DNA from 3 places in the Nonomuraea sp. NPDC059007 genome. Region 1 is predicted to be linked to each of the others. Evidence: riboswitches for the same ligand, from Rfam matches in the RefSeq annotation. Region 1 holds a riboswitch; each other region holds the start of a gene.
The links. A riboswitch is a leader RNA that binds a small molecule or an ion and turns the genes downstream of it on or off. The one in region 1 is predicted to bind cyclic di-AMP.

Region 1 (7,053 bases):
CGGCTTCGTACTTCTCCACCACGGTGGAGGCGATTCGGCCGCGCTCGCTGACGGGCAGGCCGTGAGCCTTGGCCCACTGCCTGATCTCGGAGCTCTTCTCGCGGGTCATCGCGCGCTGCCCGCCACGACCCCGACGACGCGTGGAGACGGCACCGCCGCGCCGAGCGTGCTGCACGAAAGGCGAGAGCGCATCCCTCAGCTTCTTGGCGTTAACGTCACTGAGGTCAATCTCATACGAAGCGCCGTCAATAGCGAAGCTGACCGTCTCATTGGCCTCGCCCCCATCGAGGTCATCGATGAGAATCTCCTGGATCTGCTTGGCCATCTACGCAATCCTTTCCCGGAGCATTGTTTCATTCGCCTGCCCAAACATATACCCGGAAAGGCGCTAAGACAATTCAGCGAGACACGGATTCGGCTGACTCGCGGATCAGTTGTGGTTCTCGACCCGATCCTGGCGGTTTGGCCGCCGGCCGGTGAGGGTCGCGGGACGCCTTCAGCGCACGCCAAAGTCGAGAGAACCGGTGACTCCAGCCGGTGTCACGGCGGCCGCCAATGCTTCCGTAAGGCCTTCCATTCGTCCTCGGCCCGCGCGCCGATCGGGGTTTCCACGGCGGCAGATTTCCCAGGAGCCGGCTGAACGCCTCGGGCGCGGCGCCGCGCGTGGGGGCCGTGTGGCGGACAACCGCCGACGCCCGACCATAGCGCCACGCGGATGCCACCGGTGAGACAGGTCGCCGACAAGGGGTGACCTGGGCGACTGACAGCCTAATGCCAGTCTCTCCAGGCTCCTTACCGGATCAAGGGAAATTTTTGGGCTATCCCGCCCGCCCCTGCTCGCGCAGGTCTTTGACCACCCGCGTTCCCGCCAGCCGGTCATGGGGACCGCGCAGCTGGGGACGGTCGATGAGGATGAGCATCCCCACGCCGAAGGCGACCACCGCGGCCCCCAGATCGAGCACCGGAATGCCCATCAACATGGTCGGTCCCGGATACAGCAGCGAACGTTTCAGCAGCCCATGGGAGGTCACAACGGCGCCGTCCGCAGGAACGACGCGAATCCGCATGATCGCCTGCCCGAAGGTACGGCCGCCCGCGGAATGCGACACCCAGTCGTAGACCGTATAGACAAGGCCGGCGCCGAACCAGGCGATGACCTCGGGCCAGCGACCCTCGAAGACCTCAAGCAGCCCTACAGACCGGAAGAGTGTCCACAGCCCGATGAACAGAATGTAATAGAACACGCCGAAGACCAAGGCCTCAATGAGGCGCGCGACCAGACGCTCCCACCATTCGGCGGTCACTGCGCGTTGGGCGGGCGCGGCCATAGCCTCAACCTCTCGACGGCCTTTAGATCGGCTGTCCCCTCATTCTGGTACGGCACGGCGCCACATGAAACAGGGGCCACCGGGCGGTGACCCCTGAATCCATGACCCGACCACTACTTGATCTTGACCACCACGGTACGCGCGACCTTGTCGGCGAACGTCTGCTGCAGCGGCTTGTCCCACAGCTGCGAGGCGCCGTTCAGCGCGACGAAGATGTAGCCGAGCCAGCCGAGGAACGGGATGCCCGAGATCAGGTATCCGCCCCACGTCACGCCGGCCCGCTTCATCGCGATGTCGGTGGACAGCCCGCCGTGCGGCATGGTGCCGCCGGCCGGGACGATCTTGATGCCCATGACGATCTTGCCGAGCGTCTGCCCGTTCATCTTGGTCATGATCAGCTCGTAGGCGATGTAGATCGCCCCGACCAGCACACCCGAGATGAGCCCGATGACCACTGAGCCGAAGAAGCCCGAGCTGGAACCGTCGAGCGAGCTGTAGGTCGCCAGGAACAGGCCGGCCATGATCAGCGTGATCACCCAGTAGACGATGCCGAAGAGCACACCGTCGATGATTCGGGCGACCAGCCGCTGCCACCACTCGGCCAGCGGCGCGGGCGCGCCGGGCGGCTGGACGCCCACCGGCTGACCGTAGGGCTTGCCGTAGCCGGGCTGGAAGCCCTGCTGGCCGTAGCCCTGCGGCTGCTGCTGCTGACCGTATCCGGGCTGCTGCTGGCCGTAACCCGGCTGCTGGCCGTAGCCCGGCTGGGCGTACTGCTGCCCGGACGGGGCCTGCTGGCCGTAGCCAGGCTGCTGGCCGTAACCCGGCTGCGAGCCGGGCTGCTGGCCGTACTGAGGCTGCTGCTGACCGTAGCCAGGCTGGCCGTAACCCGGCTGGGAGCCGGGCTGCTGGCCGTAACCCGGCTGCGAGCCGGGCTGCTGGCCGTACTCGGGCTGCTGCTGGCCGTAGCCGGGTTGCGACTGGGCCTGCTGGCCGTAACCGGGCTGCTGGCCGTAGCCGGGCTGCTGCTGACCGTAACCCGGCTGCTGGCCGTACTCGGGCTGCTGCTGGGCCTGCTGGCCGTAGCCAGGCTGCTGGCCGTAACCCGGCTGCGAGCCGGGCTGCTGGCCGTACTGAGGCTGCTGCTGACCGTATCCCTGCTGCTGGCCGTACTGGGGCTGCTGACCGTAACCCGGCTGGGAGCCGGACTGCTGTCCGTATCCCTGCTGGCCGTAGGGGTCGCCGTCTTGGCGGTAACCCACAACGGTCACGTCCGGGTCGGGCTCGCCCTGTGCGTGGCCCGCGTTGTGCTGTCCGTATTCGGGAGTCCCGGAGTTGTCGCCGGGGTCGTCCTGTGGATACGGCGGCTGTCCGGTGCTCACCGTGTCACCTCGCTTCGAGTGTGCATGTGGCACATGTCAGGACACATGCCTTCGCTGCCCAACGTATCGACATAGGTATCTACAATCACCTTTCCCTTTGGTCGAGGTCCGAGTCAAACGACGGCAGGTGGAGCAGCATCCTGGTGTTGCCCAGGGTGTTGGGCTTGACGTGCTCCAAGTCGAGGAACTCGGCTACGCCCTCGTCATAGGAGGCGAGCAGCTCGGCGTAGACCTCGGGAGATACCGGCGTGCCCTGGATCGGGCGGAACCCATGCGCGGCGAAGAAATCTACCGCGAATGTCAGGCAGAACACCCGCCGCAGCCCGAGTTCGCGGGCCGTTCCGATCAAAGCGGTAACGATTTGGCCCCCAACTCCGAGACCGCGGGCGTCGGGATCGACGGCCACGGTGCGAATCTCGGCGAGGTCCTCCCACAACACGTGCAGGGCACCGCATCCGACGACCTGCCCGCCACGCTCAGCCACCCAGAACTCCTGGACGTCCTCGTAAAGAGTGACCGTGGCCTTTTCCAGCAGGCGCGGCCCGGCTCCGGCATAAGTGTCGACCAGGCGCCTGATCGTCCGGACATCCGGCGTGCGAGCCCGCCTCACGACGACCTCGATGTCGGGTACCGCCCGTTCGGCGACCTGTTCCATGGCACTTCAGAGTACAGACGCAATTACGGCTGCCCCCTATTTGCCCGCCTACTTCCTCAACCATCTCACCCAGTGGACGAGCATGCCCGACAACAGCCATCGCCCCCTCAACCACCAGGCGAATAGCCGGTGACGAGCAATGACTCCCCCGGTGACACCGAACCTCACGTACGTCCCATGCACCCGCAAAGTGCGCATAAAGTCGCTCCTGTACGGCGGAGCACGTGATCCCCCCGTGACACTTCGGTTGTGAAACCTCAACAGACTTGGCAGTTCTGGTTGAGCACGAACCTGGAGTGCACTAGTGTCCAGCGTCGATGTCACCCGCGTTCTTACGCGCGGCGGCACGCCTAATCCCCTCCCCTGGGGAGCCGGGGACCCGCCAGTGGCCGCAGGCCATCCCGGGGTGAATCCGAGCCACGGCTCGGTAGGGCTGCTCCGGCCCGAACCCGTCAGCTAACCCGGTAGGCGGCCATGAGAGGAGCTGGTTGGTGAAGCGCACGCGTAACCGTGAGGGGAAGCCCGCGGGCAAGCATGCCCGCCCTCCCGAACCAGGCATCAAGAAGCGGCTGGTCGTCCTGACGGCAGCCGTAGCCGCGGTGACGTTCACCGTCACGCCTCTCGGTTCCGCCGCCGCCGATCCGAAGCCGTCGCTCAAGCAACTGTCGGAGCAGGCCGAGAAGCTCCACACGGAGATCGAGACGCTCAGCGAGCAGTTCAACGGCCAGCGTGTGAAACTCAGGGACGCCCAGAAGGCCGTCGACGCCGCCAAGAAGACGCTGGCCTCCAGCGAGGCCGATCTCGCCACCAAGCGCCAGCGGGCGGGCATGCTCGCCCAGAGCGAGTACATGATGGGCGGCTTCAGCCGCGCCCTCGCCTTCGCCGCCTCCGACGACCCCGAGCTCTTCCTCGACCGCGCCGCGACCAGCTTCGCGCTGGAGCAGCAGCAGGGCGAGGAGGTCAACCAGGTCACCCGCGCCAGGGAACTGGCCGAGAAGGCGCAGTCCGAGGCGAAGACCCGCATCGACAAGGTCACCGAGATCGTCGAGGACCTGGACGCCCGACGCGACAAGATCAGCAAGCTGGTCAAGAAGGTCGAGAGCGACCTGTTCCAGCGGGCCATCGGCGAGGCCGGGCGGCCGGGCACCCGCGCGGTGCGGGTCAGCCTGCCGATCGCCGGCTCCGGCAAGGCGGCCGAGGCGGCCAGGTGGGCGCTGACGCAGCAGCTCAAGCCGTACGTGTGGGGCGCCGAGGGTCCCAGCTCCTACGACTGCTCGGGCCTGGTCATGGCGGCCTACCAGCGGGTCGGCATCTCGCTGCCGCACTACACCGGCGACCAGTGGACGGCCGGCACCCGCATCTCCCGCGAGGAGCTGCGCCCCGGTGACCTGGTGTTCTTCTACAGCGACCTGCACCACGTCGGCATCTACGTCGGCGGCGGCATGATGGTGCACGCGCCGCAGACCGGCGACGTCGTGCGCCTGGCGTCGATCTCCCGCCGCCCGTGGGCGGGCGCGGTCCGCATCGCGAACTGACCCCGCCAAAGAGACGGAACCAGGACCCCACGCCAGCCAAAACCGACCCCGCCGGGCGAACCGGCGGGGTCGAGTCTCGGTCCTGCTAGATCAGCTGGCGGCGTGCCGCCCAGGCCACCGCCTCGATGGCGGTGGCCACACCGATCCTGTCGCATATCCCTCGCAAACGGCGGCGTACCGTGCGTCCGCTGATCTCCAGCCGGCGCCCTACCCGATCGACCGTGACTCCCTTGGCCAGCTCGGCGAGCAAGGCTAAATCGGCGTGGCTCAGCTCAACGCCCTCGGTGAGCACATCCATCGGGAGCCCTCCCCCCAACAGCAGAACTCGCAGACGTATCGGACCGCGCAACGCGCTCGTCCCGCAGACGGTAAACGCATTCAGGAAAGGTCGTCAAGCTCGACAATTGCCCAGCTTGACCAGCTGTATTGACATGATCAAATCTATGTGAACTACTCGCCATATGTCGTCACACTTCGGGGCACGATGAGCGATCTCACTGATCCTTACAACGCCCCTCGGTCACCGACACTGACCCCCGCCGACGTGCTGGGATTCGATCCGTTCGATCCCGGGTTCCGGCGTGACCCGTACGGAAAGTACCGGGAGCTTCGCGAGCGTGGCGATTTATTTCATACCCGCGGCGGTTTGGTGGTAGCCACATCACACGAGCACGTCTCGGCCATGCTGCGCGACCCCCGCTTCGGCCACGGGCACGTCCCGGCGGACACCGATGACCCCGACCGGCCACAGGTGTCGTTCCTGCGTCTCGACCCGCCCGACCACACGCGGCTGCGGGCTCTGGTCAGCCGGGCGTTCACGCCCCGCATGCTCGAACGGCTGCGCCCCAGGGTCGAGGCGATCACCGCGGAGCTGATCGGCGCCATGGGCGGGGAGGCCGATCTGGTCGCCGAGTTCGCCTATCCGCTGCCGGTCCTGGTGATCACCGAGATGCTCGGCGTACCGCCCGAGGACTACGAGCGCTTCCGCGGCTGGAGCGAGACGCTCGCCCGTAGCCTCGACCCGATGCTGCCCGCGGGCCAGGCGGACACCACCGAGCGGGCAAGTCTGGAGTTCCGCGCGTACTTCCGTGAACTGCTGGCCGAGCGCCGCGTACGCCCCGGCGAGGACCTGCTCAGCGCCCTGACCCAGGTCCGGGAGCTCACCGAGGCCGAACTCCTGGCCACCTGTGTCCTGCTGCTGGTCGCCGGGCACGAGACGACCGTCAACCTGATCGCCAACGGCGTACTCAACCTGGCCGGGCACGGCATGCTCCACCGGGCGGCGGACGATCCCCAGCCGGTGGTCGAGGAGGTGCTGCGCTACGACCCGCCGGTGCAGCTCACCGCCAGGACGGCGCTGCGGGAGGCGGAGCTTGGCGGCACGGCCGTGCCCGCGGGCACGCCGGTGATGGCGCTGGTCGGCGCGGCCAACCGCGACCCCGCCGTCTTCCCCGATCCGGACCGCTTCGACCCGGGACGGTTCGACCCCGGACGGGCGCCGGAGCGGCATCTGGCCTTCGGGCTCGGGATCCACTTCTGCCTCGGGGCCACGCTGGCGCGCATGGAGGGCGAGATCGCGCTGCGGGCGCTGGCCCGGGCGGCGCCGGAGCTGAAGCTGGTCGAGGAGGCGCCGCCGTACAAGGAGAACGTGGTCCTGCGGGGGCTGGCCAGGCTTCAGGTGCGGTTGTCGTAGCGGGTTCTGGCGGCCAGGACGTCCTCGATGTGGGCCTCGGCCCATTCCTTGATCGCGGCCACGATCGGCAGGAGCGTGCGGCCCAGATCGGTGAGCTCGTAGTCGACGCGCACGGGGACCGACGGGGTGAGGGTGCGGGAGACCAGGCCGTCGCGCTCCAGGCTGCGCAGGGTCTGGGTGAGCATCTTCTGGCTGACGCCGGCGATGGTCCTGGCCAGGTCGCTGTAGCGCTGGGAGCCGCCGGCGAGCGCGGTGAGGATGAGGCTCACCCACTTGTCGCTGAGCGTGCTGAGGAGCTGGCGCGAGGGGCACTTGGCGATGTACGCGTCGTAGGCCAGGCGGGCTGCCGCGCGCCTGTCCGCGGCCGACTGGGTGGGCACGGCATTCCTCCGGGTTGCTTACGCACCTTCAGGTGCCTTCTTACCAAAAGAGAGTAAGCCTTCCTACCGTGGCCGCATGACAA
Region 2 (7,053 bases), on a different contig from region 1:
GCAGCGCCAGCACCGCCATGCCCGGCCGCAGCGCCGGGAGCACGACCCGCCAGTAGATGCCGATCGTGGCCGCGCCGTCCACCCGCGCCGCCTCGACCAGCTCATCGGGTACGGCCTGCGCCACGTACTGCGTCATCATGAACACGCCGAACCCGTTGACCAGGAACGGCAGGATCACCGCCTTCAGCTGACCGGTCCAGCCCAGCGAGACCATCAGCTCATACAGCGGCACCACGCCCATCTGCTGCAGCGGCACCATCATCGTCACCAGGATCAGCCCGAGCAGCAGCCGCGCGCCGGGGAAGCGCAGCTTGGCGAAGGCGAACCCGGCCAGCGTCGAGATCGCCACCACCGACAGCGTCACCGTGCCCGCCACGACCGCCGAGTTCAGCAGGCCGGTCAGGAAGTGGGCGTCCTCGGTGGCCAGCAGCCGCTCGACGTTCTCGCCGAGCAGGCCGCCGGGCAGCAGGGGCGGCGGGGTGTCCAGCGCGTCCTCGTTGGAGCGCGTGGCCATGATGAACATGTAGTAGATCGGGAAGGCGGACAGCACGAGCGCCACCGCCAGGCCGATCCTCGTCGTGATCGTGGCCCGGTTCATCGGATCCGCCTCGTGAACAGGTAGTTGACCAGGGTGCCGAGCAGGATCAGCACGAACAGCAGCCAGGCGGCGGCAGCGGCGTACCCCATGTCGAAGTCGCGGAAGCCCTCCTTGACCACGAACATCGCCACCGTCTGGTACTGGCCCGTGGTGCCGCCGGTCATCATCGGGTTGCCCTCGAACATGACCGGCTCGGCGAACAGCGTCAGCCCGCCGATCGTGGACACGAACACCACGAACACCAGCGTCGGCCGGAGCATCGGCACCGTGATCCGCCAGAACTGCCGGCGCGGCGAGGCGCCGTCGATCGCCGCCGCCTCGTAGAGGTCGCGGGGGATCGTCTGCATCGCGGCCAGCAGGATGATCGCGTTGTAGCCGGTCCAGCGCCAGTCGATCATCACGGCGATGGCGATCCAGGACGACCACTTCTCGTTCTGCCACGTGATCGGGGTTCCCAGCAGCCAGTTGACCAGGCCGTAGTCGCGGGAGAAGAGCTGGCTGAAGATGACCGCGACCGCCACCACCGAGGTGACCAGCGGCAGCAGCACGCCCAGGCGCAGGATCAGGCGGCCCTTGAGCCGCTTGTTGAGCGCGTTGGCCAGCATCAGGGCCAGCAGCAGCTGTGGCACCGTGGCCAGCGCGAACATGCCGAGCGTGTTGCCCACCGCGTTCCAGAACTCGGCGTCGGCGACCAGTTCGGCGTAGTTGCCGAGGCCCAGCCAGCTCTTGTCCCCGGCCAGCTCCCAGTCGTGCAGCGAGATCCACAGCGTGTACCCGAGCGGGAAGACCCCGAAGACGGCGAACAGCAGATAGTACGGCGAGACCAGGAGATACGGGGTGCCGCGAAGATCGAACCGGGACCATCGGCCGCCCCGGCGCCCGTTTCGCCGGGATGCGCGCCGTACCTGCGCCCGAGGCGCCTCGTTCGATCGCGGCGCCTCCTCCGCCCTTGGTGCCTCCTCCGCCTTTGGCTCATCCGTCCGCGGGTCCGGTGACCGCGGCGGCTGGGGTGGTGCGAAGTCCATGGACATGCTCAGCCCGCGGCCTTCACGCCGGCGGCCACGAACCTGGCCCACGCCTCCTCATACGGCACCGCGCCCTGGTCCATGCCCTCGATGACCTTCTCTACGGCCGTCTTGACCTGGGCGTGCTTCTCGCCCAGGAACATCGGCAGCAGATCCTTGACCGAGGCGGAGAAGATCTGACCGGTCGGGGCGTCGCTGAAGTAGGCGTTCTTCAGGCCGGTGACCTTCGCGTCCTGCTGCGCCGGCAGCGAGCTCGGGAACGCGCCCGCCTCCTCGAACGCCATGACGTGGCCGTCCTTGCCGGTCAGGTAGTTCAGGACCTCGGCGGCCTCCTTGGGGTGCTTGCTCTGCTTGGGCAGGGCCAGCCAGGAACCGCCCCAGTTGCCCGACCCGCCCGGCACCGCCGCGACGTCCCAGTTGCCCTTGTTGCCCTCACCGGCCTTGCCCTCGATGACGCCGAGCATCCACGACGGGCAGCCCATCGTCGCGAACCCGCCGCCCTTGATCGCCTTGTCCCACGCCGGGCTCCAGGCCTGCAGCTTCGCGGTCATCCCGGCCTTGCTGAACGTCTGCACCCAGTCGAACGACGTCTTGATCGCCGGGTTGGACTCGATGACGAGCTGGTTGCCCTTGTCGAAGTAGGCGACGTTGCCGTTCTTCGGGGCCTCCTGGGAGAGGATGACGTTGTAGATGGTGTTGGGGCCGTCCATGAACTTCGCCCCGGTCTTGGCGGCCTCGAACTTCCTGCCGGTTTCCAGGAACGCGTTCCAGTCGGGCCAGAGCTTGGCCACGTCCTCCCGGCCGGTGGGCAGGCCGGCCTTCTTGAACAGGTCCTTGCGGTAGCACATCGTCATCCCGCCGATGTCGGTGCCGAGGGCGAACAGCTTGCCGTCGGCGTTGACGCCCGCCTCCCACTTGGCCGCGGGGAAGTCGGCCTTGCGGTTCTGCATGCCGTACTGGCCGAGGTCGGTGAAGAACTGGGGCCGGGCGGCCATGAGGCCCATGGCGCCCTCGTCGATCCCCACCACGTCCGCGGCACCGCTGCCCGCCTGGAGGCGCTGGAGGAGCTGGGGGAGGTAGACGTCCTCGAAGCGGTCGGTCAGGTTCTGGTACTTGACCTGGATGTCCGGGTGGGCGGCGTTCCAGGCTTCGACCGCCTTGTCGTAGCCGAAGTTCTCACCGCCGCCGAAGGTGTGGACGGTGATCGTAACGGGTTCCGCCTTGGCTTGGGCCGAGGATTGGGGCTGGGGGGTGGAGGTGGTTCCGCAGGCGGCCAGAGCGGCGGTCATGACCGCGGCGGTGGCCAGACGCGTGTGCTTCATTTGTGCCCCTTGGGGGTGGGGTGGGGGATATGGGAGCGCTCTGGGAGCGCTCCCATGCAGAGTGCATCAGGGCGCTGGCCCCGTCAACGAGGCGACGCGCAACCGTTACATTCCGCTTGTCCTGCGGGCCCTTTATCGGACTTCAGGCCACGAACCGCCCATAGGCCATCCTGGGAGCGCTCCCGTGGCTCTCTCTCCCATGCGACCGGAGCAACCTCGCCACCCCCGATCGACCCCACCGCCCGATCGGCCCCACTGCGCGGTGGCGCCCGGGATGCCCGGATGGCCCCCGAGGTGGCTGACTGGCCTGAGGCGCCCAGATGGCCTGGGGTGATCGGGTGGTCCAAGGTGCCCCGGTCTGCGTGCAGCCAGGGCTGGCCGATTCGGGCGGGGGCGCGTCAGTGAGCTGGCTCGGGCTGGCCGGTCCCGGCTGAAGGCGGCCAGGTAGCCGGGCCGGCCGATTGGGTGCGCGGCTCGCCTCGTGGGTGACCAGGCAGCCGGTAGGCCAGGCGGCTTGGCAGGTAGCCCGGCCTGCCGCGTGGCTGGGTGGTCAGCGATCCGGTTGTTGTGCGGGCGTGTGCTGCCAAGGGGAGGGAAATGTGATGGCGGCTGTGGCTATTGGGGTTACTGGTGTTTGTGTGATTAAGCAGGTGCTTATCACGAAGAAATAACGGGATGGGAGATCTATTTGAGGTGAAAGGGAGATCTATTTGGCGGGAGCCGTATCGGCGGGAAAGTCGTAATGGACGCCGGTGAGGGCTTCTGAGACGGACCACAGGCGGGCGGCGACGGCGCGGTCCTTGGAGGCGGGGGAAGAGTCGATGGGGGTCGGGTAGCCGCGTGAGCCGAAGCGGCCGTCGGGGCCGACGTAGGTGCCGCCGGCCAGGCCGCGTTCGGTGGCGGCGTACAGAAGCGGCAGGGCGCCGCGTTCGGCGCTCTGGGCGAACAGCACGTTCCCCAGCCGGGAGCCGAACTCCAGGATCGGGTTGCCCTCCATGCGCGGGCCGACGGCCTGGAGGTTGGTGGCGGCGTAGCCGGGGTGGGCGGCGACACTGGTCAGGGCGCCGGCGGCGCGGCGCTGCAACTCGTAGGCGAACAGCAGGTTGGCCAGCTTGGACTGCCCGTAGGCGGCCCACTTGCGGTAGGAGCGTTCGCCCTGGAGGTCGTCGAAGTCGATGTGGCCCCCCTTGTGCAGGCCGCTGCTGACCGTCACCACGCGGGGGTCGGGACGCTCAAGCAGCCGGGGCAGCAACAGGCCGGTGAGCGCGAAGTGTCCGAGGTGGTTGGTCCCGAACTGCATCTCGAACCCGTCCACGGTCTGCCGGTACGGCAGCGCCATCACGCCCGCGTTGTTGACCAGCACGTCGAGCCCGCCGGTGTACGCGGCGGCGAACGCGCGGACCGAAGCCAGATCGGCCAGGTCAAGTTGCCTGACCTCGATCGAGGCGTGGGGAGCCGCCTTCTTCATCAGCTGGGCGGCGGCCTCGCCCTTGGCGACGTCCCGGCAGGCCAGCACGGTGGCGGCGCCGCGCCTGGCCAGCTCACCCGCGGCGATCATCCCGATGCCGCTGTTGGCTCCCGTCACCACGGCCGCCAGGCCTGACAGGTCGCCGATGTCCGCTGCGGTCCATCCCATGACCCCTCCAAACGTGATCACCGTCACCCTAACCCGCCCACTCCCTCCCCGGTCACCAGACAACGCCGGGGTGGGGCTTGGGGTCCCGGGGGAGCAGACAACGCCGGGGTGGGGCTTGGGGTCCCGGGGGGACGTGGATTGCGAGCCGGGGTTGCGGGCCGGGGCTTCGCGGGCCGGCGTGGCCGAGGGAGGGGGCCGGCGGGGCGTCGTGGCGGTGGGGACCCCGTCCGACGTGCGCGGCGCCCGGCGATCGGCGCCCGCCCACAGCGGTGGGAGGCGGGGGCGGCGGCTTGCCGTAACGGAAGGGCGGGGGGTAGCGGGAAGGGGCGGCGGCGGCGCGGGTGAGGGAGCGTGCGGGAGCGGAGGGGAGCGCGCGGTGAGGTGGGGGCGTGCAGGAGCAGAGGAGAGCGCGCGGCGGGGTGGGGTTGGGAATGGGAACGGCGCGCCCGGGGGGAGGGGGCGCGCCGTTCCTGGGGAGGGGAGAGGGGGAGAGGGGGAAGTCAGGCGGAGTAGTCGGGGTAGCCGTAGCCGACGACCTGGGAGGCGGGGCGGATGCGCTCCTCGACCTTGCCGTTGCCGGTGTTGCCCTCGACGGTGGTGATGGTGCCGTTGCCGTTGTCCTTGATGACGAACCCGACGTGGTTGATGGCGTCGAGGCTCTTGCTGCCGCTCCACGCGAAGAAGACGACGGCTCCGGGCTTCGCGCTGGCGCCCCAGCGGTTGTTGTTCTTGAACCACTTGGCGTGGGTGACGGTGTAGGCGTCCCAGCCGACGGTGGTGCGGGCGCCGGTCTCCTCGCCGACCCAGCTGACGAACATGGCGCACCATGCGGCGTTCAGGTAGGCCTGGCGGTTGCCGCCGTCGCGCTTGACGGTCTCGGCGGCGCGGGGGGAGGACATGTACCACTTCTGGAACTTGGTGCCGCCGCCCCTGGAGTCCTCGCGGGTGCCGATCTGCTTCTTGGCCAGCGAGAGGACCTGGGCCGCGGTGGGCTTGGGCCGGTCGCTGCCGGCCTTCTTGCCGGGCTCGGCCTGGACGACGGTCTCCGGGACGCCCTTCGCGGCGGCGGACGCGGCGTGCGTCTCGGCCTGGGCGGGGTGGGTCGCGAACGCCGCGGTGGCGGCGATGGTCACGCCGAGCGCGGCGCGGGTGAGGTCGATCTTGGGGGCACGGGTAAGACGATGCTTCGCCATCGGGTGGGGTGACTCCTTGCTTCCATGCCGCTTACCGGGTTAGCTGACGGGTTCGGGCTTGGAAGCTGCCCTACGGCGCGAGGCGCCGATTCACCCCAAAGGACCTGGGTCCCCGGTTCCGCGAGGGTGCGGATTCAGCGGTCACAGGCAAAGCCTGTGATGTGTGTGCGATGGTCTGGCAACGAACGGGTAGCCCGGACGTATGCCTTGGATGACCTGAAGGTAATACATGGGGCAAGGGGATTACAAACTCATAAATGACCATCCAAGGCTTGGTGCGGCCAAAAGGCCGCACCAGCCGGTCATCCCATCCAGTTAAAATTTGCCGGATCAGGTCCCAGACGGGTGCCGTTGTTGAGGGCTCCTATGGCAGCCATGTCCTCAGGGTCGAGCGTGAAGCCGAAGACCTGGATGTTCTCTTTGATCCGCGCCGGTGTGACCGACTTGGGGATCACCACGTTGCCGAGCTGGATGTGCCAGCGGAGCACGATCTGGGCGGGCGATTTGCCGTGTTTTCCGGCCAATGTGGCGAGGGCGGGGTCGTTCAGCAGGCCCTTGCCCTGGCCCAGCGGGCTCCACGCCTCGGTGAGGATTCCGTTGGCCTCGTGGAAGGCGCGCAGGGCGATCTGGGGGAAGTTCGGGTGCAGTTCGATCTGGTTGATCGAGGGGGTGATCTCGGCCTCGTCGATGAGCCTGGTGAGGTGCTCCACGCCGAAGTTCGATACGCCGATCGCGCGCGCCCGGCCGTTTCGGTAGATCTTTTCCAGGGACTTCCATGCCTGGACGTACTTGTCCTGATCCGGAACCGGCCAGTGGATGAGGTAAAGGTCGATGTAGTCGAGGCCCAGACGGGCCAGGCTCTCCTCGAAGGCCTCCTCGGCGCGGCTGTGGTCGGCGTTCCAGAGCTTGGTCGTGATGAACACCTTCTCCCGTGGCAGCCCCGACTCCCGGAAGGCGCGGCCGACCCCTTCCTCGTTGTAGTAGAGCCTGGCGGTGTCGATATGGCGGTATCCCGCCTGAAACGCGGTGGCGACCGCGCGTTCGGCCTCGTCATCGGGCACCTGCCAGACGCCGAAGCCGAGCTGCGGGATCTGCACACCGTCGGTGTTGAGCAGCAGCGAGTTCATGCGACCCATTGTTCATATGGCGTTCCCTGCGGCTTAAGGCGACCGGGCTAGCTTGAACCCGTCGTGAAGAAGCAATGGGCTTGGGTGGAATCGCCGCTCCAGATGCTCTGCGCCGTCGAGGCCCACCACGCCGGGCTGCTCGGTGAGCGCAC
Region 3 (7,053 bases), on a different contig from region 1:
GCATCAGCGTGTCCTTGCTGATCCGGCCGATGTCGTCCACGCAGCGGCCGAGGCCGAGCGCGACCGTCTCGACCGGGCGCTCGGCCCGCTGGACCGGCACCTCCAGTTCGAGCCGCAGCCGCCGCGCCAGTCCGCGCATGAGCGCGCCGCCGCCGGTCAGCACCGCGCCCCGGTCGGCCACGTCGGCGGCCAGGTCGGGGGAGCAGCGCTCGATGACCTCACGGGCGGCTCGTACGATCATGCTGACGGTCTGCCGGGTGGCCTCGTACACCTGCCCGGCGGAGATCGCCACGATGCCGGCCCGGCCGGAGCGGTCGACGCCCCGCACGCTCGCCGTCCGGGTCACGGGCCGCCAGGCCGAGCCGATGCCGCGCTTGGCCACCTCGGCGGACTGCTCGGTGATGTCGAGGCCGTGGTCGTGCTTGACCTGGGCGACGATGGCCCGGTTGACGTCGGCGCCGCCGGACTGGACGGTGGCGGCGTGCACGACGCTGGCGCACGAGACGACGGCGATCCTGGTGGTGTCGCGGCCGATGTCGATGATCATGTTCCCGGCCGCCTCCCTGACCGGCAGCCCGGCGCCCAGCGCGGCGGCCAGGCCGTGGTGGACGAGGTAGACGCGCCGCGCCTCGGCCTGGAAGGCCAGGTCGCGCAGGGCGTTGCCGGCGAAGCCCGTGCTGTCGGCGGGCAGCGCGATGACCATGCGCGGCCGGGAGAACGGATGGCCGTGCACCTTGCGCAGGAAGTGCCGGATCATGCGCGTGGTCAGGTCCACGTCGGCGGGGACGCCGCCGACGACGGGCCGGATCGCGACGGGCTCGGGGCCGGTGCCCGCCGGGGTGTCGGCGCCGTAGCCGATCACCTTGCCGGTGGTGGCGCAGCGGACGACGAGTGAGGGTTCGTTGATGACGATGCCGCGCTTCCTGGCGTAGATCTGGGTGCTGGCTGCTCCGAGGTCCAGCGCCAGATCCTGGCCCAGGATGCGCATGGGGTTCATATCGCACCAATCGGTCGGCGGGTCATGTTGAGCCTCATATCCGGCGAAGTTCCACCACAACCTCAAGAACGTTCGATCCTTTGACGGGTTGAGTAGGGCTACTCACCTCATATGCGCTTAAAGCCCCATGTGTCGGCCCGCCTCCAGGCCAGAACCTGGTCACATGAACGGCCTCTACGCACTCAAGCCCTGGTACGCCGCCCGGCTGGGTGGCGTGCGCGCCCTCCTGGTCGCCCGCGAGGTACCCCCGTGGGTCATCACCGCCGCCGGGGTCGCCTTCGCGGCCGCGGCGGGAGCCGTACTGGCGACCGCTTCTCCAGGGCCGCTCGCCGCGCTCGCCGTCGCGCTGCTCCTGGCCGCCCGGCTGGCCTGCGCCAACCTCGACGGCGGCGTCGCCCGCGAGAGCGGGCGCGCCACCCGGTTCGGCGCCGTCGTCAACGAGCTGGGCGACCGCCTGGCCGAACTGGCCGTGCTCGCCGGCTGCCTCGTCCTGGCCCCGCCCGCGCTCGTGGCGAGCGCGGCGCTGGCGGCCACCCTGCCGTCGTGGGTCGCGCTGGCCGGTGCCGCCGCGGGGGCGCGGCGCGCGCAGGGCGGCCCCGTGGGCAAGACCGAGCGCTGCGTGCTGCTGGTCGCCTTCGCCCTCACGGGCTGGGCGCCGTGGCTGATCGTGCTCGCCGCCGGCTCGGCGATCACCGCTGTGGTACGGCTGGCGCGCATCGGAAAGGAACTGGCGTGATACTCGAGACCGCTCCCTTCCTGGCCGGCGCGCTCGGCGCCAGCGGCGTGGCCGTGTGGATCTCGCACCGGCGCGAGCTCGTCCAGCGCTGGCTGACCTGGGCCGTGGCCGCCCCGGTGGTGACGCTGGCGCTGCTGGCCGGTCCGGTCGGCGCGGCGGCGCTGGCCGCGGCGCTCGGCGTCGTGTGCGCCGCCGAGTACGCCCGGCTGGTCCGGCTGCGCCCGCCGGAGGCCCTGATCCTCGCCGGCGCCGCCGCCGTGCTGCCGTTCCTGCCCTCGCCGCTCGCCGCGGGCCCGTTGCTGCTGCTGGCGCTCGTCCTCGTCCCGGTGCTCGGCGGCGACGCCGAGGACGGCGGCAGGCGGGCCGCGTACTCGGTCTTCGGACTGCTCTGGATCGCGCCGCTGAGCGCCCTGGCCACGCTCGCCCCGGCGACCGCGTTCGCCCTCGTCCTGGCCGTCGCGCTCGCCGACGTCTGCGCCTGGTGCGGCGGCAGGCTCCTGGGCGGGCCCGCACTGTCGCCGCTGTCACCGGCCAAGACCTGGGGCGGGGTCGCCGGCGGCGCCGCGGGCGGCCTGACGGTCCTGTTCCTGCTGGGCGAGCTCACCCCGGTCACCGCGCTGGCCGTGGCCATCGGAGCGCCGATCGGCGACCTGCTGGAGTCGATGCTCAAGCGGGGCGCCGGGGTCAAGGACGCGGGCACCTGGCTGCCCGGCTTCGGCGGCCTGCTGGACCGCGTGGACTCGCTGCTCGTGGCGCTGGCCGTCGTGGTGGTGCTGCCGTGAGGTTCGGGGCCGCGATGCGGCGGCGGCTGTGGCGTACCGCCTTCGCCTGCAGCGGCGGCCTGGCCGTCGAGGGGCCGGTGCCGGGCGGGCCGTGCGTCGTGGTCGCCAACCACTGCTCCCACGCCGACACCGCCGCCCTGCTGGCCGCGCTGCCCGCGCGGCTGCGTCCGTCCGTGGCCGCCGCCGCCGACTACTGGTTCGCCAACCGGGCGCGGGCGCTGGTCTGCCGGACGCTGGTCTCCGGCTTCCCGGTACGGCGGGGCGGCGGCGGCTCCAGAGACCTGGCGGCAGCCGTACGGCTGCTGGACCAGGGCCGGGTCCTGGTCGTCTACCCGGAGGGCACCCGCTCGCGCGACGGCCGCGTCGGCGACTTCCACGGCGGCGCGGCGCGGCTGGCCGAGGCGGCCGGCGTTCCGATCGTCCCGGTCCTGCTGGAGGGGACCGGCCGGGTGCTGCCGGTGCACGGCCGCCTGAGCCGCGCCCCGGTGACGGTCCGTTTCCTGCCGCCCGTGTCCGACCTGGAGACGGCGCACCACCTCCTGCGCTCCCGACAGCTCCCGACCACTCCCGAAGGGTGAAATTTCATGAAGTGGGCACTTATGCGGCTCCTGATGCGCACCGCCGGCCGTACCAGCCGCGGCATCCGCATCGGCTACCGCCACGGCTTCGACAGCGGCACCATGCTCGACTACGTCTACGTCAACAAGGCCCACGGCTGGCCCCTCGACCGGATCTACCTGAACTCGGTCGGCTGGCGGGCCATCCGCGCCCGCCGAGACCTGCTCAAGGAGGTCATCAGGGACGAGGTCTCCGCCAGGGCGGGCCGCGCGCTGATCCTCGACGTGGCCGCAGGCCCCGGCCGCTACCTGCAGGACGTCGCCAGGGAGCAGCCCGAGGTCGAAGTGGTCTGCCGTGACCTGGCCGCCGACGGCCTGCGCCTGGGCAGGGAACTGGCCAAGGAACGCGGCCTGGCGAACGTCCGCCACGAGCGCGGCGACGCCTTCGACCCCGAGCCGCTGGACCGGCCGGCCGACATCATCGTGGTCAGCGGGCTGTACGAGCTGATCCTGGACGACGAGACGATCAGGAAGTCCCTGGCCAGGCTGCGCGACCTGCTCGCCCACGACGGCGTACTGATCTTCACCACGCAGACCCGCCACCCGCAGCTGGAGTTCATCGCCAACGTGCTGCCCAACCGCGACGGGCGGCTGTGGGTGATGAAGTGCCGCTCGGCCGAGCAGCTGCACACCTGGGCCGTCGAGGCCGGGTACGCCGACGTCGTCAGCAGGCGGGAGAAGGTCGGCCTGTTCACGGTGACCACGGCGACTCAGCGGCCGGAATGTATGACCATGGACGCATGCAGACACGACTGATCGGTCAGACGAGTGTGAGCGCCATCGGGCTCGGCGCGATGCCGATGTCGGTGGAGGGCCACATGCCCGACGAGGAGCAGTCGATCAGGACCATCCACGCGGCCCTGGACGCCGGGATCACGCTGATCGACACCGCCGACGCCTACACGCCGACGGAGGCCGAGGTCGGGCACAACGAGCGCATCGTGGCCAAGGCGCTGGCGAGCTGGGGCGGCGACAAGGACGCGGTGCTGGTGGCCACCAAGGGCGGGCACACCCGGCCGCGCGGACGCTGGGACGTGGACGGCCGGCCTGAATACCTGAAGCAGGCCTGCGACCGCTCGCTCAAGGCGCTGGGCGTCGAGTCGATCGGGCTTTACCAGCATCACCGGCCGGACCCGGCGGTGCCGTACGAGGAGTCGATCGGCACGCTCGTGGACCTGCTCGACGCCGGGAAGATCCGGATGGCCGGGATCTCCAACGCCAACCCGGTCCAGATCAGGCAGGCCAACGAGATCCTCGGCGGGCGGCTGGTGAGCGTGCAGAACCAGTACTCGCCGAGCTTCCGGGGCAGTGAGCCGGAGGTGGACGTCTGCGAGGAGATCGGCGTGGCGTTCCTGCCGTGGGAGCCGCTGGGGGGCATGAACCACGTCGGCCGCCTCGGCCGCCGCCACGCCGCCTTCGGGGAGGTCGCGGCCGAGCGCGGGGTCTCGCCGCAGCGGGTCTGCCTGGCGTGGGAGCTGGCCAGGAGCCCGGTGATGATCCCGATCCCCGGCTCCAGCCGCCCGGCGACGATCCTCGACTCGCTGGCCGCCGCCGACCTGGAGCTCACCGCGGAGGAGCTGGCCAGGCTGGGCTGACGCGGTGCCCGGTTTCGCGTCAGGTCGGCCGTCGTGCGAAGCTGTTGTGGTCCCCAACACCAGGAGGTCCTCATGGCGGAAACACCGGAGCCGGAAGTCAGCGAAACTCCCGAGGACGAGATGAAGCGCAAGTTCCGGGAGGCCCTGGAGCGTAAGCGCAATCAGCACTCCGACTCGGGTGCGGGTGGCAGGGGCACGGATCAGTCAAAGATCCACGGCGCACACGGCCCTGCTGCCAGCAAGCGTTCGTTCCGGCGCAAGAGCGGCGGCTGAGCCGGCGTTCTGAGGGGGTACGGCTTGGCCGTACCCCCCTTTTTCTTGACCTTCTTAGGTAGATCTTCGCCCGTTTCATGGCGATTGTTTTGCTTTTGCCGTCTTTGGCACTTACAGTCCTAAGCGTTACCAGTTGGCGACCCGACCCTTCACCAGGAAGAGGCGGCCGGCTGGCGCCGAATCCCGTACCCACGGGAACCGGGGAACCAATGTTCCTTGGGGTGAATCCGACGTACGCGTCGGTAGGGCATCTCCACGCCCGAACCCGTCAGCTAACCCGGTAGGCGCGATGGAGAGGACTGATCTTTTCATGCACCACCGCGATGAACCCCCATTCCGCGTAGTTTCACCCGCCGCCTACTGAGCGGCCCCTTCCCCAGGCTTTCCCCCCGCGCTTTCGCGTAGCGTCCGTTCGGCTTTGTGCCCGGCTACGCCCCTTTGACGAGCGCATTTCCCCTGTCCCCGCACAAAGGACTTCTCTTCTTCATGTCTTCCCGCTTTGGCATGCGTTCTTTCACCATGCTCGCCTCCGTCGCCGTCATCGGCGCGGTCACCCTCAGCACCGGCGCAACCGCACACGCGGATGACTTCTCCGAGAAGAAGCCCCTTCTCAAGGGCTCCACCACCGCCTCCTACTACTGGGACGACGCCTCCGGCCGCAACGGCGACACCGGTCTTCCCGCCTCCGGCAAGCCCATGCAGAAGGGCCTGGCCGCCAGCCCGAGCTGGCCCCTCCTGACCGAGGGCTACGTCATCTACAAGGGCAAGAAGGAGCCGTTCTTCGTCGGCGACCGCGGCCCCGGGGTCCCCTCGAACAGGGGCATCATGCTCGACCTCGACGCCAAGACCTTCGCCTCGCTGACCGGCGGCAAGTTCAACTCCAGCTCGCTGACCGTCGATGGCGTCGGCGGCCAGGGCCACATCAAGATCGAGTACGTCATCACCAAGTGGGGCCCCGGCGTGGGCAAGAAGAACCACCCCGTCGCCTTCTCCACCGGCGCCTGGTCCCGCAAGGACGCCAAGCCGGCCACGCCCCCGGTCGTGACCGCGGAGGAGAAGACCGAGAAGAAGGACGAGAGGCCCGAGACCCCGGCCGCTCCCGCGCAGGTCGCCAAGAAGGCTCCCGAGCAGGCTCCTGAGAAGGCCCCCGAGCAGACCTCCGCACAGGCCTCCGAGCGGGAGAAGGCGCCGCAGGCCGAGCTGGCCGCGGCGGTCACCACCCGCGAGACCGAGTCGAACGGTGTGGGCGGCCTCGCCCTCATCAGCGCCCTGGCACTCCTGAGCGGCGGCATGTTCCTGGCCCGCGGCCGCATCCGCAAGGCGTTCGACCGCTGACCTCTTTACTCATGGGGAACAGAATGTGATTCTGTTTCCCATGACCCAGCGCGCGGCCGTCAACGGCATCGAGATCGTCTACGACAGCTTCGGCTCGCCACAAGCACGGCCACTGCTGCTCATCATGGGGCTCGGCGCCCAGCTCATCCACTGGGACGAGGAGTTCTGTGAGCTCCTCGTCGAGCAAGGTCACCATGTCGTCCGGTTCGACAACCGTGACGCCGGTGAATCCACGCATCTTCACGAGGCGGGCGTTCCGGAATTCGGATCGCCCGCTTCGCCGTACCTGCTGGCGGACATGGCGCGGGACGCGGCCGGGCTGATCGACGCGCTCGGCTGGCCCGCCGCGCACGTCGTCGGCGCGTCGATGGGCGGCATGGTCGCCCAGCAGCTCGCGATCGACCATCCCGGGCGGGTACGCACGCTGACCTCGATCATGTCCACGCCCGGACCGCAGGTCGCGCCGCCCACGCCGGAGGCGAGCGCGACCCTGATGTCGGCCCCGCCGCCCGACCGCGCGGCCGCGATCGCGCTGGCCCAGCGGACCTGGGCGGTGATCGGCTCGCCCGGCTACGACCTGGACACCGAGCGGATCGCCCTGCTGGCCGGGCTCGCCTATGACCGGGCGCACGACCCGGCGGGAACGGCCCGGCAATTGGCCGCCATTCTGGCCTCCGGTGACCGGACCGAAAGGCTGGCCCGGCTGGCCGTACCCACG

Region 2: linked by a shared signal. The riboswitch ahead of ACFWY5_RS24795 (CHAP domain-containing protein) and the one ahead of ACFWY5_RS44365 (NlpC/P60 family protein) in region 1 are both predicted to bind cyclic di-AMP.
Region 3: linked by a shared signal. The riboswitch ahead of ACFWY5_RS01115 (hypothetical protein) and the one ahead of ACFWY5_RS44365 (NlpC/P60 family protein) in region 1 are both predicted to bind cyclic di-AMP.

Annotation. Positions count from the first base shown of each region.
Region 1 is NZ_JBHYJD010000042.1:82,824-89,876, reverse strand. It holds gene ACFWY5_RS44385 (Lsr2 family protein) at 1-325, opposite strand, end outside; gene ACFWY5_RS44380 (RDD family protein) at 819-1,328, opposite strand; gene ACFWY5_RS44375 (RDD family protein) at 1,442-2,707, opposite strand; gene ACFWY5_RS44370 (amino-acid N-acetyltransferase) at 2,793-3,362, opposite strand; cyclic di-AMP (ydaO/yuaA leader) riboswitch at 3,700-3,848, shown strand; gene ACFWY5_RS44365 (NlpC/P60 family protein) at 3,854-4,897, shown strand; gene ACFWY5_RS44360 (LuxR C-terminal-related transcriptional regulator) at 4,983-5,195, opposite strand; gene ACFWY5_RS44355 (cytochrome P450) at 5,547-6,590, shown strand; gene ACFWY5_RS44350 (winged helix-turn-helix transcriptional regulator) at 6,572-6,970, opposite strand; gene ACFWY5_RS44345 (NADP-dependent oxidoreductase) at 7,047-7,053, shown strand, end outside.
Region 2 is NZ_JBHYJD010000014.1:223,061-230,113, reverse strand. It holds gene ACFWY5_RS24815 (carbohydrate ABC transporter permease) at 1-598, opposite strand, end outside; gene ACFWY5_RS24810 (carbohydrate ABC transporter permease) at 595-1,623, opposite strand; gene ACFWY5_RS24805 (ABC transporter substrate-binding protein) at 1,632-2,945, opposite strand; gene ACFWY5_RS24800 (oxidoreductase) at 3,652-4,581, opposite strand; gene ACFWY5_RS24795 (CHAP domain-containing protein) at 5,082-5,774, opposite strand; cyclic di-AMP (ydaO/yuaA leader) riboswitch at 5,788-5,924, opposite strand; gene ACFWY5_RS24790 (aldo/keto reductase) at 6,077-6,901, opposite strand; gene ACFWY5_RS24785 (hypothetical protein) at 6,986-7,053, shown strand, end outside.
Region 3 is NZ_JBHYJD010000001.1:230,138-237,190, reverse strand. It holds gene ACFWY5_RS01150 (rod shape-determining protein) at 1-997, opposite strand, end outside; gene ACFWY5_RS01145 (CDP-alcohol phosphatidyltransferase family protein) at 1,161-1,733, shown strand; gene ACFWY5_RS01140 (phosphatidate cytidylyltransferase) at 1,730-2,515, shown strand; gene ACFWY5_RS01135 (lysophospholipid acyltransferase family protein) at 2,512-3,093, shown strand; gene ACFWY5_RS01130 (class I SAM-dependent methyltransferase family protein) at 3,100-3,888, shown strand; gene ACFWY5_RS01125 (aldo/keto reductase) at 3,873-4,727, shown strand; gene ACFWY5_RS01120 (DUF5302 domain-containing protein) at 4,800-5,000, shown strand; cyclic di-AMP (ydaO/yuaA leader) riboswitch at 5,165-5,302, shown strand; gene ACFWY5_RS01115 (hypothetical protein) at 5,505-6,335, shown strand; gene ACFWY5_RS01110 (alpha/beta fold hydrolase) at 6,376-7,053, shown strand, end outside.